2 linked regions of the Methanococcus voltae PS genome follow. The protein of the gene in region 1 binds, or shares a complex with, the protein of each later gene. Links are inferred from orthologs where the notes say so. Each region holds a gene or a part of one and is shown in the gene's direction. Other genes may lie near its edges.

Region 1 (8,461 bases):
GATTGGTGAATTACAAAGTTTGTAACGTCATCTAAGGATATAGTTTTGGCATTACCCCCATAATACAGCCCCAATATTAAAAATACTATTGAGGATAGTAGTAAAATTATAATAATCGATAATTTGTAAAATTTATTATTTTGCATGTTTTTTAAAGAATTTAAAATTCCCATTTTTTTATTATTTTGGATTTTATCCATCATTTTCACCTAAAAATTAGGTATTGGTCTTTTATTCTTATTTTATTCTTATTTTATCCTTACTTTCTTATTATTTTTTATTAATTTTATTTTTTATTAGATTATTACTTTTTAATTTATTACACTACATTCTAAACTGTTTAGATTTAGTATACACGTATATAGCTATTGGCGCCCCCATAATTGAAAGCGGACAGAGTAACGGAAGTGTACTCGTACCGTGTGGGATAATTACACTTGGTCTAGCAATTATATCGGCAATTAACAGGAATATTGCACCCAAACTTGCAGACATTGGTATTATTTTAGAATGTTTTGATGTTCCACAAATTATTTTAGATATAATGGGCGTAAACATTCCAATAAAAGCTATTGGGCCAGTAAATGCGACAATTGTAGCCGTAAGCATACAGGATAATGAGATTAACACCCTTTTGAAAGATTTTACATTCAAACCGACACTTTTAGCGTAATTATCCCCTAAAATATTTGCGTCAAGTTTTTTTGAAAGCAATATCAATATTAAAAAGATTAATGGGATAACAATTACCGCCATTATAATCAGATAATCAACTGTTAAATTAGATACTGACCCCATTCCCCAACTGAAAAAGTGACTGAGCTTGGAATTATCGTCACCTAACATATCACCAGTATAAATGAGCATGGTGGTTATTCCGGAAGTAATTGCACCAATCATTATTCCAGAAATCAGCAACGTGGAAGTTTGACGAGAAAATTTTGCTATGGTGGATATAACCGACATAACAATTATTGAACCTACATAAGCGGATAATATCATACCCATAGAGGATTTAGGTAAATTTGACCATAGTAAAACCGATGTAAAGCCATAAAGCACTACCCCCAATGTAGCACCGTTTGAAACGCCCATTAAATAAGGGTCTGCCAAAGGATTTCTAAAATAGCTTTGCATTAAGATACCTGCTGTAGATATTCCAAAACCTGCTACAATGGCGCCTAACGTTCGTAATATACGGATTTTAAAAAGTATGGTGTCTGTAAGTTCAGTACCTGTGGTTCCGGTTAGTAGATATTGTAAAATTTGGTAAAATGGTATATTTGAAGTTCCTACGGTTAAACTAAAGATAGATAGTACAAATAATAGTCCTAAGAATGCCAACATCAAAAATATATATTTTTTATCCATAATTCACCAATTTTACCCGTATTTCTGATTAGTTTTTTAATTATTTTATTATTTATTTTATTATTTTTTACTTTAGTTATATTAAAGTAAATTTTAATAAAATTAAGATAACTTTAATTATATAGATTAGTTATATAAATGTTACGAATAGCACGTGAAATATATGCGAAATATCTGTTAAATAAGGGGATTAAAAAGACTAAAAGGGTTAAAAATTATAAAAAAGGAGAATTAAATTTATTATGTTTATTTTTTATATATTTATATATTTATTTATTAGATTTTTTATTAGTATTTTTAACTTTACAGCTTTTGCATGACTTACATAGTTTATAACCTTTTTTTACGGTTTCAATACCTGTTCCATAAGGACATAAGTACCTACGCCAGAAACGAGCTATAAATATGACGCCTAGCAATCCCAAAATTACTAAAGCTATTCTAGCATTTTGCAATATTGCAGTTACAGCGATGTCGTAAATATAAGTACCTGCAATAGCCCTGTTTTTTCCGTAAGGGTTCAATAAATAAGAACGCATACTTAAAGACGCTGCTATGATTGCAAATAAGAATATAGAATATTTTAAAACCATTATAATATTTTTTAAGGTTTTATGTTTGGATAAATTATATGTTTTTTTCGAGATTTTCATTCGTATTTTAAATAAAATATGGTTTAATGTTCCGAAAGGACATATTTTTGTACAAAAATCTGCCTTAAAAACTGCCATATATCCTAAAACACCCACTAATAACGGGGTACGCGTATATTTTAGGGGACATTCATAATGGTTACAATAATCGCAAGCGATAAATGGTACTACATATATACATCGGAATATTGCAAAAATAACAGATGATATACCTGCTAAAAAGAATAAATATCTGCCATTATTAACCGTAAAGTCCCTAATCTTTTTTAAAGTACTCTTTTTACCCTTATGCGAACTATCTTTATTTATTTTAACATCTTCGTTACTCTCAGCCAAATTTTTCAAATTACCGCCTTCCCTTCAAATTTTAAACCTATTTTAAGATATAATATTAAATATATAAAAATGTTAGACTCTTATTAAAATTATTTAATAATTCGTAAATTAAAATTAAAAAATAAATGTATCAGATAAAAGTCCCAATATTGCACTAATTACTATTATGGAAATAAGATATTTCAGAGTCTTTTTTAATCCATAACATTTATTTAAAGCTAAAATCATGGGTAAACCTGTAGCAGGTGCCGATATTAAGAAAGATAAGATTATACCTTTTGGAATCCCCTCAATTGCGAAATTATTTATTAATGGTATTAGTGCGTAAGGACATAAAAATATAACCAATCGGATTGCTGAAATTACGAAATACGTAATTAAATTGTTAGACAATAGCATAACAATAACTTCAGTTGGAATTAACGTGGCAAAAAGTCCCGATAGCATATATCCAATTAATATGGAGGGCATTATAAATTTTAACTGACTTAACAATATTGACGTAAAATTGTGTTCTTTTTGCTTCCCTTCTTTAAAATAAGGAGTATATTTATCCTTTAAAAATACAATACCAACGCATATGGATAATATTATGGATAAAATCACTTGATAGATAGCTAATTTATATCCAATTATGGAAAGAGTCATAAAAAAACCAATGGGAGTTATGGATGCTGCAGATATGATAAATGCCATGCTTGTACCCATATTTACGCCTTTGCTATTCATTGCATTGGCTACAGGCACGCCACTTGCAGAGCATAGTGGTAAAATTGCACCCATTAATGAAGATTTCAAAAGTGAAAAACTTGAATAATTCAAATTATGGACAATTTTTTTCCTTAAATCTCCTTTTAATTTTACCTTTAAGTATGCAGAAATTATAAATCCGACTAAAATATATAAAATAGAATCTTTTAGGAAATTAAATGATTTTTCAAAAGATTTTAAGATTATATAGGTTATATTATCAAAATTTAATGAAATAAGGTTCATATTTAAATATGATTCCAAATTGGAGTTTATATTAATTGTTATTATATTATTTATTATATTATTTATTATATTATTTATTATATTATTTATTATATTATTTATTATAAAATTTAGTGCAGATTCTAAAAATGTTATGCTATCCATATTATCCCGATTGTTTTTAATTTTTTAATGATTTTACGTTACTTTTTTTACATTTATTTTTATTAAGCTATTAAATTTATTAATATCCAATTTAACATTATTTATACCTATACGCAATTACATAAATACATTTGTATAATTAATCCTTATTCCGAGGAGTTTTCGTAATATTATACAATTGTATTACATCCAAACATAGTAACAGTATATAAATAAGGCTTAAAAAAAATATATAATTAGGGGTGAAATAATGGTTTTAAAATCCAATGAATACAATAAAGAGTTTTCAGAAGCAATTGTGAATGCAGGAATTGATTTTTTGGGAGAAGATAAAAGTAATTCATTTAAAAGATGTTACCAATGCGGTACATGTACGGGAGCTTGCCCAAGTGGTAGGATAACAGGATTTAGGACAAGAAAAATAATTAGGCAAGCTTTATTAGGCGACGAAGATTTGCTATCTAGTGACGACTTATGGATGTGTACGACTTGTTACGAATGTTACGAGAAATGTCCTAGGGAAGTTAAAATAACAGATTTAATCAAAGTAATTAGAAACTTAGCGTCAGAAAAAGGATATATTGCTGAACCACATAGGAAAACGTCACTTTACGTTTTCAAAACAGGTCACGCTGTGCCAGTAAATGCTGAAATGAAAAAAGCAAGACTTGACTTGGGTTTGACAGAAGTTCCACCGACAACCCATAAATATCCGGAAGCTTTACAAATGATTAAAGATATTATGAGCGATTTGAATTTCTGTAAAAAAGTAGGTATCTGCGAAGAAACAGGGGAATTAACAGAATTAGATTTAAAATATGCTAGTGAATAATTACTAATTTATGAGATAATAAATTATATCCTAAAATATACGAAAAATAAGTTATAATTTATAGTGTATTAATCAAATTAAGTATTTATATAGTTGAGGGGATTTTAATGGAGAATGCCAGAAATAAGGATATGAAAGACGAATATGTATTTTTCCTTGGTTGTATTGCACCTAATCGATATCCTGGTATCGAAAGTGCAACATACAAAGCTCTTGAAAAATTAGATTTAAAGTTAAAACCATTTGAACAAGCATCTTGTTGTCCGGCTCCGGGGGTATTTGGTTCATTTGACTTGATGACGTGGTTAACAATTGCAGCAAGAAACATTGTACTTGCTGAACAGGAAGATTTAGACATCCTAACCATCTGCAATGGGTGCTATGGCTCGCTATTTGAAGCTGACCATATTTTAAAAGACAATGAAACCGCAAGAGAAAAAGTAAACGAAGTATTAGGAAAGCACGGTTTAGAATATAAAGGTACTACAAACGTTAGACACTTGACCGAGGTACTTTACTTTGATTTGGGTACTGAATACATCGCCGATAGAGTAGAAAATCCATTAGATGCAAATGTAGCTGTTCACTACGGTTGCCACTACCTAAAACCTACTGATGTAAAACATATTGAAAGTTCAGAGGTTCCCAAATCACTTGACGGTCTTGTTGAAGCCATAGGTGCTACATCAATCTCATACCGTGATAAAAATATGTGTTGCGGTGCGGGTGGTGGCGTAAGGGCTAGAAACCCAGAAGTTGCTCTCCAAATGTCTGAAACTAAAATTAAAAATATGATTGCTGCAGGAGCAGATTGTGTAACTGAAGTATGTCCATTCTGCCACTTACAATTTGACAGGGGACAAATTGAAATCGAGGAAACATTTAAAAGACAATATAATTTGCCAGTTATACACTATTCCCAGCTTTTAGGATTGGCTATGAATATGTCACCAAAAGATGTGGCTCTTGATTTACACTTTAAATCTGCGGACCCATTGTTAAAAAAATTAGGATATATTGAAGAATAATTGATTATTATTTCTTCTTTCTTTTTTATTTATTATTGTTATTTTATTGTTATTTTATTGTTATTTTTTAATATTTGTTTGTTTATAATTTTTTCATTTATTATTTTATTTTATTATTTTATTCTTCGACAAATTCTTTTTTATTTTTCAATACATAGCTCTTTAAGAATATTGGTGGTATTGTAGAGGTTATGAGAGATAATATTACAATTGCAACGAAATAAGGATATGGGAGAATACCCATTTCTAAACCGAGTGTTGCTGCAACTAGTGCGGTTGAAAGAGAAGGTACTGTAAAAACCCCTCCACAAAAGCTTTTTTTAGTGTTGTATTTTAACATCCTTAAAGATATATAACCGGAAAACGTTTTTAATATTGCTAAAACGGAAACAGCTACTGCTATTAAGGATATATTACTTAAATCCGTTAAAACACTTATATTGGTGTTCATACCCACCGTTAAGAAGAATAATGGAATAAATAACCCATAACCTATGGCATTTAAATTTTCATTTAATAAAGTGTCGTGTTCTTCTTTGGTAAGTTCTTCTGAAACGGCTATCCCTGTGATAAATGCCCCGATAATTGGATGTATTCCGATATATTCTCCAGTTATGATTGAAATAAGTATCAATAAGAGTATAAAGTGTATTTTAGGAACGTGTAATTCCTCTAATTTTTTGAAAATGTACTTGGACATCAATGGGATTATGAGTAAAAGTCCTACAATATAAAGTAAAACCAAGCCCATAAACTGGAATATTTCTGAATTTAAGCCCCCTGCTGTTTCGTTTACCTTAACAATTATGGAAACTATTATAAGGCTTAAAAGGTCTACAATAACCGTTGCACTTAATAAAGTCGTACCGAGTTTTGATTTAATCATGTTTAACTCATCCATAAGCCCATAAACAATTCCTACGGAGTGTGAGGAAAATATGACTGCATAGATAAGAGAGCCAATGAAATCTAACCCAAAGAGTTGGGCTACAAAATAACCGCCAATTGCAGGAATTACCATTGAAAATATACTTAAAAATGTGGAGTTCTTAAATTCTGCTTTTAAAGTATCGTTATCCACCTCTAAGCCTGCTAAAAACATTAAAAATAACATGCCAAATGCACCAAATTGCATAAGCGCGTCACTCATAGGTATTAAGTTTAAACCGTAAGGCCCTATGAATATACCTGCCAACATCATTGCCGTAATACCTGGAATATTAAATCGCTTTAAAATCTGAGGGAATATGAAAATTAAGAGCATAACAATAAATAACATTATATAATTGTCCATAATATACACCGTGAAAAGTTTAAATTTAAATTACTTTGAATTACTTTGAATTACTTTGAATTAATTGAATTAATTGAATTAATTGAATTATATTTTTTGCCGTAAATTATATAAATCAATAAATTTTAAGATAAAAGAAAATTAACAATTTAGATTAGATAACTTAGATACTATGTACATTTTATAATTATATTTTTAAGAGTACTAATTATATTTATGATACAATCGTATATTTATTAGTCATACTTTATCAAATACTATCCAATATTATATAATAAAAATTATTTTAATTTTCAATAAGTTTTACGTATGAATACTATAATATAAATACTTTAATAATCAATAAACGATTAAATAGGATAAAATAATCAATTTTACATCGATTTTTTTAATAAAATATTAAGATATATAGATGGAATTAATAAATTAAATAAGGATATTAAATTATTAAATTACCAATATTATAAATTATAATATTAATAAAATGGTGATAATATGTTAATTATGGCAGGATTAGGGCTCTACGACGAAAAAGATTTGACCTTAAAAACACTTGAACATGCTAAAAAAGCCGATAAAATTTATGCTGAGTTTTATACGGCTATTTTAACAGGTACAACTTTAGAAACAATCGAAGAAACGCTTGGAAAAAAGATACACGTATTAGACCGTGAAAAAGTAGAATACGAGACTGAAAAATTAATAAATGAGTCAAAAGACAAGGATATTATGTTTTTAACTGCGGGCGACCCAATGGTTGCTACTACACACGTAGATATTGCAGTAGAAGCCAAAAAGAAAGGTATTGAAGTTGTTATTATCAATGCTCCGTCAATATATTCTGCTATTGGTATCACAGGTTTACAAATCTATAAATTTGGTAAAACTACGTCCATAGTATTTCCAGAACCTAATTATTTCCCAGAAACGCCGTACAATGTTATAAAAGATAACTTATCGTTGGGCTATCACACATTATGTCTTTTAGATATTCACGCACATGAAAATAAATTTATGACAGCTAATGAAGGTTTACAGGTGCTTTTAGATATCGAAGAAAGAAGAAAAGAGAATTTATTGAGTGAAGATACGAAAGTTTTAGTAGTGGCTAGAGCAGGTAGTTTAAAACCTAAATTAGTCTATGGAAAAATAAAAGATTTGATAAAACAAGACTTTGGGGCTCCATTACACAGTATTATAGTTCTTGGAAACCTCCACTTTATGGAAGAAGAAGCTCTAGAGATACTTGCGGAAAATATATAATTAATTTAATTAATTAAATTAGTTAATTTTTAATTATTATTCTTACTTTATAATTATTTTATTCTTATATTCTTACTTTATAATTATTTTATTCTTATATTCTTACTTTATAATTATTTTATTCTTATGTTGTTATTTTTCTTATTACTAGTTTATGAACACATATAATCAATTAATTTAGATATTACACTTATTAATTTTTCAATAATTATTAATCGCCATACTAATTAAAAATGTATTTATAAGGTAAATATTATAATATTCATGTAATAAACTTAGCAAGATAATCAATCTACTAAAAAAGCTAGTTTATAGGGGTGAAGTATGTACAAAAAGTTATTTGCAGTACTCGCAGTGATTTTGGCAATTTTGGTATCAGGTTGTGTTACGGAACAACCTACAGGGGAAATCAATCAATCTACAAACCCGGATGATACATCAAATTCTTCAAAATACAGTGAAGTAAACATTACACAGCATGTCGAAACAATGACATTCGGCAAAACAATTCCAACACTTGGAAAAACGTTAATAAATTTAAAAG
Region 2 (7,198 bases), on another replicon or contig:
GAAAAAGAAAGAGTCATGCACGAATGGATTTCAGCTTCAGAAGGTGAAAAATTCCAAATTGCAATGAATGATATTTACGATAAAATAAAAGCTATGGGTCCTTGTACTTTAAAAGAAAATACGGGTAAAATAGACGAATAACAATGAAATATTACTAAAAAACCGATTTGATTTAAAATAAATACAATAATGAATTAATAATGAATTAATAATGAATTAATACGGAAATAATACTGAACTAATACATACGGTGGTTTCATGGTTAAAATAGCTACTACATGGCTTGGATGTTGTTCTGGTTGCCACATTAGTCTTTTAGATTTACATGAAGACTTATTAGGCATTTTAGAGCAAGTCGAACTGATTCATAGCCCTGTTTTAATGGATGTTAAAGAAATACCTGACGACATAGATGTTGCATTAATCGAAGGTGGAGTTAGAAACGAAGAAAACCTTCATATTGCAAAAGAAATGAGAAAAAAAGCGAAAGTTGTAATTGCTTTTGGTACTTGCGCAGTTTACGGCGGTATCCCAGGTATGGGTAACCTCTATTCAAACGAAGAGTTATTAGAAAAAGCGTACAAAACAACAATAACTACGAAAAATGACGAAGGTATCATTCCAAGCGAAGAAGTACCTGCATTAACTTCGAGAGTAACACCCCTCTCACAAGTTATCGATGTGGATTACATACTTCCAGGATGCCCTCCTAAACCAGAGTTAATCGCTAGTGTATTAACTGCACTTTTAGAAGGCAAAGAACCTGAATTATCAAATAAAAACATGTGCGAAGTGTGCCCTAGAGAAAAAAGTAGCGAAGGGGTTGTTGTAGGCGAGCTTAAGAGAAATTATGAAGGCGAAATCGACCCTAAAAAATGTTTACTTGAACAAGGTTACGTTTGCATGGGTGTTGCTACAAGAGCTTCTTGCGGTGCTTTGTGCCCTAGTGCGGGCGTTCCATGTACGGGTTGCTACGGTCCAACCGATAAAGTTGTAGACCAAGGTGCTAAAATGATATCTGCATTAGCTTCTGACTATAAAGTTGACGATGATAAGGAAATGAACCCTAAAGAGCTTCCGAACAAAATAATTGATAAAGTAGGTAGTTTCTACAAATTTACACTTCCTAGTGCGTTAATTCCTGTAAAAAACGATAGAAATAAAAAATAATTTAAAAACATAATATTAAGGCGTATAAACAAAATTTAAATGATAATATGGAAAATTTAATTAAAATAAATTGAATATATTAGACAATTATATTATTTGACTATAGAATGACTATAAAATAATGTTAATGTACTTTAAAATTAAAATAAATTAGAATAAATTAGAATAAATTAGAATAAAACCAATAGTTTAAAATTAAAAATTATGGATTATCGTATATGGTGATATAATGACTAAATTGTCAATAGAACCTGTTACTCGGGTTGAAGGACACGGTAAGGTTACGTTATCATTTGATGACAGCGGAAAGCTCGATAAAGTCAATTTTCACGTTGTGGAAGTTAGAGGATTTGAAAAATTCCTAGAAGGACGATATATCGAAGATGCACCAATATTTACCCCAAGAATTTGCGGAATTTGTCAAGTTTCACACCATTTAGCAAGTGCTAAAGCGGTTGACAATGTATTCGGTGTAAAAATACCTGAAACAGCAAATATGCTCAGAAATTTAATGCAACAAGCTTCAAACGTGCACAGCCACGCTTTACACTTTGGTATGCTTGCTTCTCCAGATTTAATGTTCCCAACTACAGATGACGCTTTAAAAAGAAACCTTTTAGGCGTTGCTGGGGAAAATATGGATATGATAAAGGATTCAATCGCAATGAGAAAAGTAGGTCAAACTATTGTCCAAAAAGTGGGCGGTAGGGCAATCCACCCTGTAACCGCGATAGTAGGCGGACAGTCAAAACCTTTAACTGAAGAAGAAAGAGACGAACTTTTAACATTATCTGATAATCTTGTTGAAACAGCTGAAAGAACATTGAATGTCGGAAAAGAAATGGTTGAAAACTTAAAAGAAAAAGATTTAATGAATCTTGGCTATTTTGAATCATACCACATGGGTTTAGTAAATAATGGCGCTCAGGATATTTACGAAGGAAATATTAGAGTTGTAAACTCAGAAGGTAAAATTGAATACGAATTCGACCCTGCAGAGTATGCAAACTATATTACTGAAGGAGTAAGACCTTATTCATACTTAAAATTCCCTTACTTAACTGAAAAAGGAGAAGGGGAAGGAAAAGGCGCTTATAGAGTTAACACACTTTCAAGATTGAATGTATGCGACAAAATGCCTACGCCAATCGCTCAAAAATACTATGAAGAATTTGTTAAAACCTATGGAAAACCTGCACATCAACCTATGTTATTCCACTACGCGAGATTAATCGAATTATTGTCAAGCTCAGAATTAATAAGAAAATTCTTAGAAGACGATAAAATCGTTGATACAGACGTTAGAGCTGAAGTTGACCCTAAAAATATTACTGGTGAAGGTGTTGGCTGTGTTGAAGCTCCTAGAGGTACATTAATACACCACTTTAAAACCGACGATAGAGGAATTATTAACGACACTAATTTAGTTGTAGCTACCGTTCAAAATAACCCTGCTATGGACATTGGAGTTCAAAAAGTTGCTGAAAAATACATTAAAACACCGGAAGATGCAAAACCTCACATTTTAAACCACATGGAAATGGTTATTAGAGCTTACGACCCTTGTTTATCCTGTGCAACACATACCATCGGTGAAGAACCTAAAATGTTATCCATGGACGTTTGCCAGGGCGGAAAATTAATTAAAACATTGTAATTAATCCTTGATTTGGATAAAATTATAATAAGAACCGTATAATAAGAATTGAATAATACATTTACATAATAGGGGATGTTTATGAATAATTTAAATTCAGAAAATATGTGTAATTGCTGTAATTCAGCTAATTCATGTGGCGGAACAAATGGTATCAGTTGGGACAGAGAGAAATGTGAATATTGTGGTCCTTGTGCGATAAAATGCCCAAATGATGCTATAATGGTTGTAAACCCAAAAGGTCTTGAATTACCTTCTAGAGCTAAAACTGAAAGAGCAAACGAATTTAAAATGTGCGATTTATGTGGAACTTGCGTATCTGCATGCCCAACAGAAGCTTTGCAAATGGGAAAAATTGTACACAATGAAAAAGAATACGATAGGATTGAATTTACACCGAGTCTCTGTGATAGTTGCGGTGCTTGTGTTGAAATCTGTCCACAAAACGTATTAAAATTAAATGAAGAGTATAAACTCAAAGGATTTTGTGTAATGTGTCTTAAATGTATAGACGCTTGTGACAAAACCAAAAAGAACGCTTTATCATTAAAATAATTTTTTTGATAAATGTAGGTATTAGGAAAATTAATATATTTATTAGTATATTTAATATGTAAAATTAAGATATTATATTAAAAAATACCAAATTAACTTAAGATATTACCATTCCTATCTTTAAATTAAAAATAAGTATAAAATAATTATAAAATAATTATAAAATAAGTAAAAATAAGTAAAAATAACCATTAAAATTAATTATATAGCCAAAATATCGGTGATATTATGGAAGAACCAAGAATTGGAGTTTATGTTTGCCATTGCGGTGTTAACATAGGCGGAGTTGTAGACTGCGAAAACGTAGCTAAAACTGCCGAAGGACTCGAAAACGTAGTAATTGCAAGAGACTACAAGTATATGTGTGCAGACCCTGGACAAGAAATGATTAAAAAAGATATCAAAGAATTAGGGTTAAATAGAGTTATTGTAGCAGCTTGCTCACCAAGACTTCACGAACCTACCTTTAGAAGATGTGTTGCAGAAGCTGGTTTAAACCCATTTTTATTTGAGTTCGCTAACATTAGAGAACACTGTTCATGGGTTCATATGAAAGATAAAGAAAAAGCTACCGAAAAAGCGAACGACCTTGTAAGAATGGCAGTAGCGAAATCAAGAGGCTTAGAGCCATTGGACTATCTTAATGTACCAGTGACTAAAAGAGCACTAGTTATCGGTGCAGGAGTTGCAGGTATCCAGGCAGCTCTTGATTTAGGTGACGCAGGTTTTGAAACAATTGTTGTAGAAAAAACCCCATCAGTTGGGGGTAGAATGGCGCAACTCGATAAAACATTCCCTACAAACGATTGTTCAATTTGTATCCTTGCTCCTAAGATGGTGGATGTTGCAAAACACCCTAACATCAAATTGTACTCGTACTCTGAAGTAAAAGAAGTAAAAGGTTATATCGGTAACTTCACAGTGAAAATTGAGAAAAAGCCAAGATACTTAAGCGAAGAAAAATGTACTGGTTGCGGTTCTTGTGCCGAAGTATGTCCTATTAGCGTTCCAAACGAATTTGATATGGGGCTTGGAATGAGAAAGGCAATTTACCAACCATTCCCACAAGCGGTGCCTGCAAAATATACCATTGATATGGAACACTGTATAGATTGTGGTCTTTGTTCAAGAGTTTGTGGCCCTCAAGCAATTGATTATAATCAAAAACCAGAAATCATTGAAGCTGAAGTAGGCTCAATTATTAATGCTACAGGTTACGACCCATACGACCCAACTGAAAAAGAAGAATACGGTTACGGTGTTTACCCTAACGTTGTGACAGCGATGGAATTGGAAAGAATGATTAATGCGTCCGGCCCTACAATGGGTAAGGTAATTAGACCTAGCGATGGTCAAAAACCAAAAAGAATCGCATTTATTCAATGTGTTGGTTCAAGGGATGCTAAAACAGGTCACAGATACTGTTCAAACGTTTGTTGTATGTATGCAATGAAAAACTCACAATTAATCAAAGAAAAATCACCTGAAACCGATATCGATATCTACTACATGGATATAAGGGCATTCGGTAAAGCATACGAAGAATTCTACGAAAGAAGTGCAAAACAATATGGTATTCAATTTATTAGGGGAAGACCTGCTCAAGTATTCCAAGAAGTTGGTAGCGATAATCCAATGATTAGGGCTGAAGATACACTTTTAGGTGAAATATCAGAAAAAGAGTACGATTTAGTAGTCCTCTCAGTTGGTATGGTGCCTTCAGAAAGTGCGGATGACATCCAAAAATTACTTGGCATTTCAAGAAGTGCGGACAGATTCTTCTTGGAAGCACACCCTAAATTAAGACCTGTAGATACTGCAACAGACGGTGTTTACCTAGCGGGTGCTTGTCAAGGTCCTAAAGATATTCCCGCGTCAGTTGCACAAGGTTCAGCGGCTGCTTCGAGAGCTTCAATCCCACTAGCTCAGGGAGAAGTTCAAATCGAACCTATCGTTGTAACCATCGATAGTGAAGTTTGTGGAGCTTGTGGTATTTGTGTACAACAATGCCCTTACGGTGCACCAAGATTTGTTGAAAAAGACGGTAAAATGGCTGTAGAAGTAATTTCTGCACTTTGTAAAGGTTGCGGTACTTGTGCGGCAGGTTGTCCGAGTGGAGCTCTTGAGCAATCTCACTTTAAAACAGGGCAAATTTACAGTCAAATTGAAGGAGCTTTTAAAGATTCATTCTAATTATTAATTAATTTATTATTTAATTTATTAATTTATTAATATTAAAATTAATACTCCTTCCTATTAATTTGTAAAATTTCAAAAAATAATTATTTTTATTTTTATTTTTATTATTTTTATTATTTTTATTAGTATTTTTATTTAATTAGTAACCTAATTCGATTAATCGTCTAAGGTAAATAGCAAATCTTTTCCTACACTCGGGACAGTGTTTTACATAGAGCAAATAGTGTATAACGTTTCCACGGTTTGCTTTTTTCTGCAAAATATCTTTTGGCAAGTGTTTTATATGAGGCGATACATCTTCTAAATCTGACTTATGGTTGTAACCCCTACTAATCATTTCTTTTGCTATTTCGTCATGCCGTTCCTTTATGGTGTCAACTTCAACCTGGTCATACTCTACGTGCTTTGTTATCTGCCTTTTACGTTTTAAAGAGCCTAAAAGCATATGGCTCTCCACATGAGCACTTCCAAGATGTTTTTGACACAAAGCTACCGCGGGATAGTGAGGAAATTGATTGACCATAATTACACCTTGTAATATCGTTAAAATCGTAATTATACAGTAGCTATTAATATTTAGTCTTGTATTAATATATCTACAATAATGTATATATATTATAAGATTTCTATAGTTAAATATTAATAAAAATATGATAAAAATCAATGGTGTTTAAAATGAACCCTATAACGAAAATCTCGGGTATGGATAATTTCCGAAATATGAATGCAAATGACCTGAATGATAATATAAATAATATAAATAGTTTAAATTCAGAAATTGTTGTTTTATTCCAGTGGTGGCACTAATCGCTGTGTAATTTGTTAGCGAACGCTATAGTTCGATAACGGTAATTGTAAGTTAATTGTATTTTGCAGTAGTTATCTAAAAATTTATAAATTTTGTAATGGTTATATCCATATATTTGACCATTTAAATTTATATATATTTAATTACTATTTTATGCAAATATTTGATACAATTAATATATTTAGATTTATAAATTTAACCAAAAATTAAGGCTGATTATTATGATAAATTTTAAAAGACAGGCGAATGCCATAAAAAATTGCAATAAAACGAATAAAACGAATAAAAATGCAGTAATCGCTGAAATTAAAGTTCATTCTCCAAAATATGGTGATTTACTAAAACAAAGAAATGAATTAGACATATTAAAGATATACGAAGAAGCGGGAGTCGTTGGAATTTCGTATATCACCGATAAACAATACTTCAACGGAGATTTTGACGTATTTAAGGAAATTTGTAAAAATACAGAACTTCCAGTACTTAGAAAGGATTTTATCACTAAAAAAGCTGAAATTGAAAAAACCGCAGAAGCAGAAGCCAGCACGGTTCTATTAATTCCAAGAATATTGGGCGAAGAAACAGCCGAATTTGTGGATTATGCAAATAGTTGCGGTTTAGATACTCTCGTCGAGGTACACAATGAGCAAGAAATAGAAATTGCGAAAAATACAAAAACTTCCATGATTGGTATAAACAACAGGGATATATGTAAATTAGAACTTGACGACGGAACGGTATCATTAACTGAAAAATTAGCTAATTTAATACCTAAGGATAGAATACTAGTTAGTGAAAGCGGAATTTCT

Evidence for each region. Proteins that work in one complex are often made in the same cells at the same time.
Region 2: the proteins of hdrC (region 1) and M2325_RS07895 are in contact, whole or in part, in a cryo-EM structure (PDB 7BKB), measured with the Methanospirillum hungatei proteins. The link is inferred for Methanococcus voltae PS from one-to-one orthologs. Residues at the interface, in WP_011448820.1 of Methanospirillum hungatei: Arg18, Arg19, Tyr20, His21, Leu22, Asp24, Ile40, Asn42, Met43, Cys44, Tyr45, Gln46, Arg65, Leu66, Arg69, Val72, Leu73, Leu75, Glu78, Arg100; in WP_011448822.1 of Methanospirillum hungatei: Lys396, Tyr441, Glu455, Tyr458, Tyr459, Gln462, His463, Lys467, Phe468, Ile469, Phe488, Asp491, Leu493, Leu494, Arg496, Pro497, Val498, Asp499, Val500, Glu501.

The regions. Positions count from the first base shown.
Region 1 is NZ_JANUCQ010000001.1:616,482-624,942, reverse strand. Bases 2,636-5,541 are described here. They hold hdrC (CoB--CoM heterodisulfide reductase subunit C), read left to right. Parts: upstream 2,636-3,750; coding sequence 3,751-4,332; downstream 4,333-5,541. Other genes in these bases: M2325_RS02875 (cation:proton antiporter), read right to left, coding at 5,479-5,541; hdrB (CoB--CoM heterodisulfide reductase subunit B), read left to right, coding at 4,440-5,360; M2325_RS02890 (permease), read right to left, coding at 2,636-3,500. Also shown: M2325_RS02905 (FecCD family ABC transporter permease), read right to left, coding at 1-200; M2325_RS02900 (FecCD family ABC transporter permease), read right to left, coding at 325-1,371; M2325_RS02895 (4Fe-4S binding protein), read right to left, coding at 1,641-2,369; more of M2325_RS02890, read right to left, coding at 2,475-2,635; more of M2325_RS02875, read right to left, coding at 5,542-6,654; dph5 (diphthine synthase), read left to right, coding at 7,150-7,917; M2325_RS02865 (protease inhibitor I42 family protein), read left to right, coding at 8,242-8,461.
Region 2 is NZ_JANUCQ010000005.1:66,603-73,800, forward strand. Bases 3,124-6,092 are described here. They hold M2325_RS07895 (CoB--CoM heterodisulfide reductase iron-sulfur subunit A family protein), read left to right. Parts: upstream 3,124-3,610; coding sequence 3,611-5,575; downstream 5,576-6,092. Other genes in these bases: M2325_RS07900 (pyrimidine dimer DNA glycosylase/endonuclease V), read right to left, coding at 5,721-6,092. In the rest of the region: M2325_RS07875 (hydrogenase iron-sulfur subunit), read left to right, coding at 1-141; M2325_RS07880 (NADH-quinone oxidoreductase subunit B family protein), read left to right, coding at 259-1,170; M2325_RS07885 (Ni/Fe hydrogenase subunit alpha), read left to right, coding at 1,400-2,827; more of M2325_RS07900, read right to left, coding at 6,093-6,104; M2325_RS07905 (hypothetical protein), read left to right, coding at 6,257-6,388; indole-3-glycerol phosphate synthase TrpC, read left to right, coding at 6,608-7,198. UniProt on the Methanocaldococcus jannaschii protein: Part of a complex that catalyzes the reversible reduction of CoM-S-S-CoB to the thiol-coenzymes H-S-CoM (coenzyme M) and H-S-CoB (coenzyme B).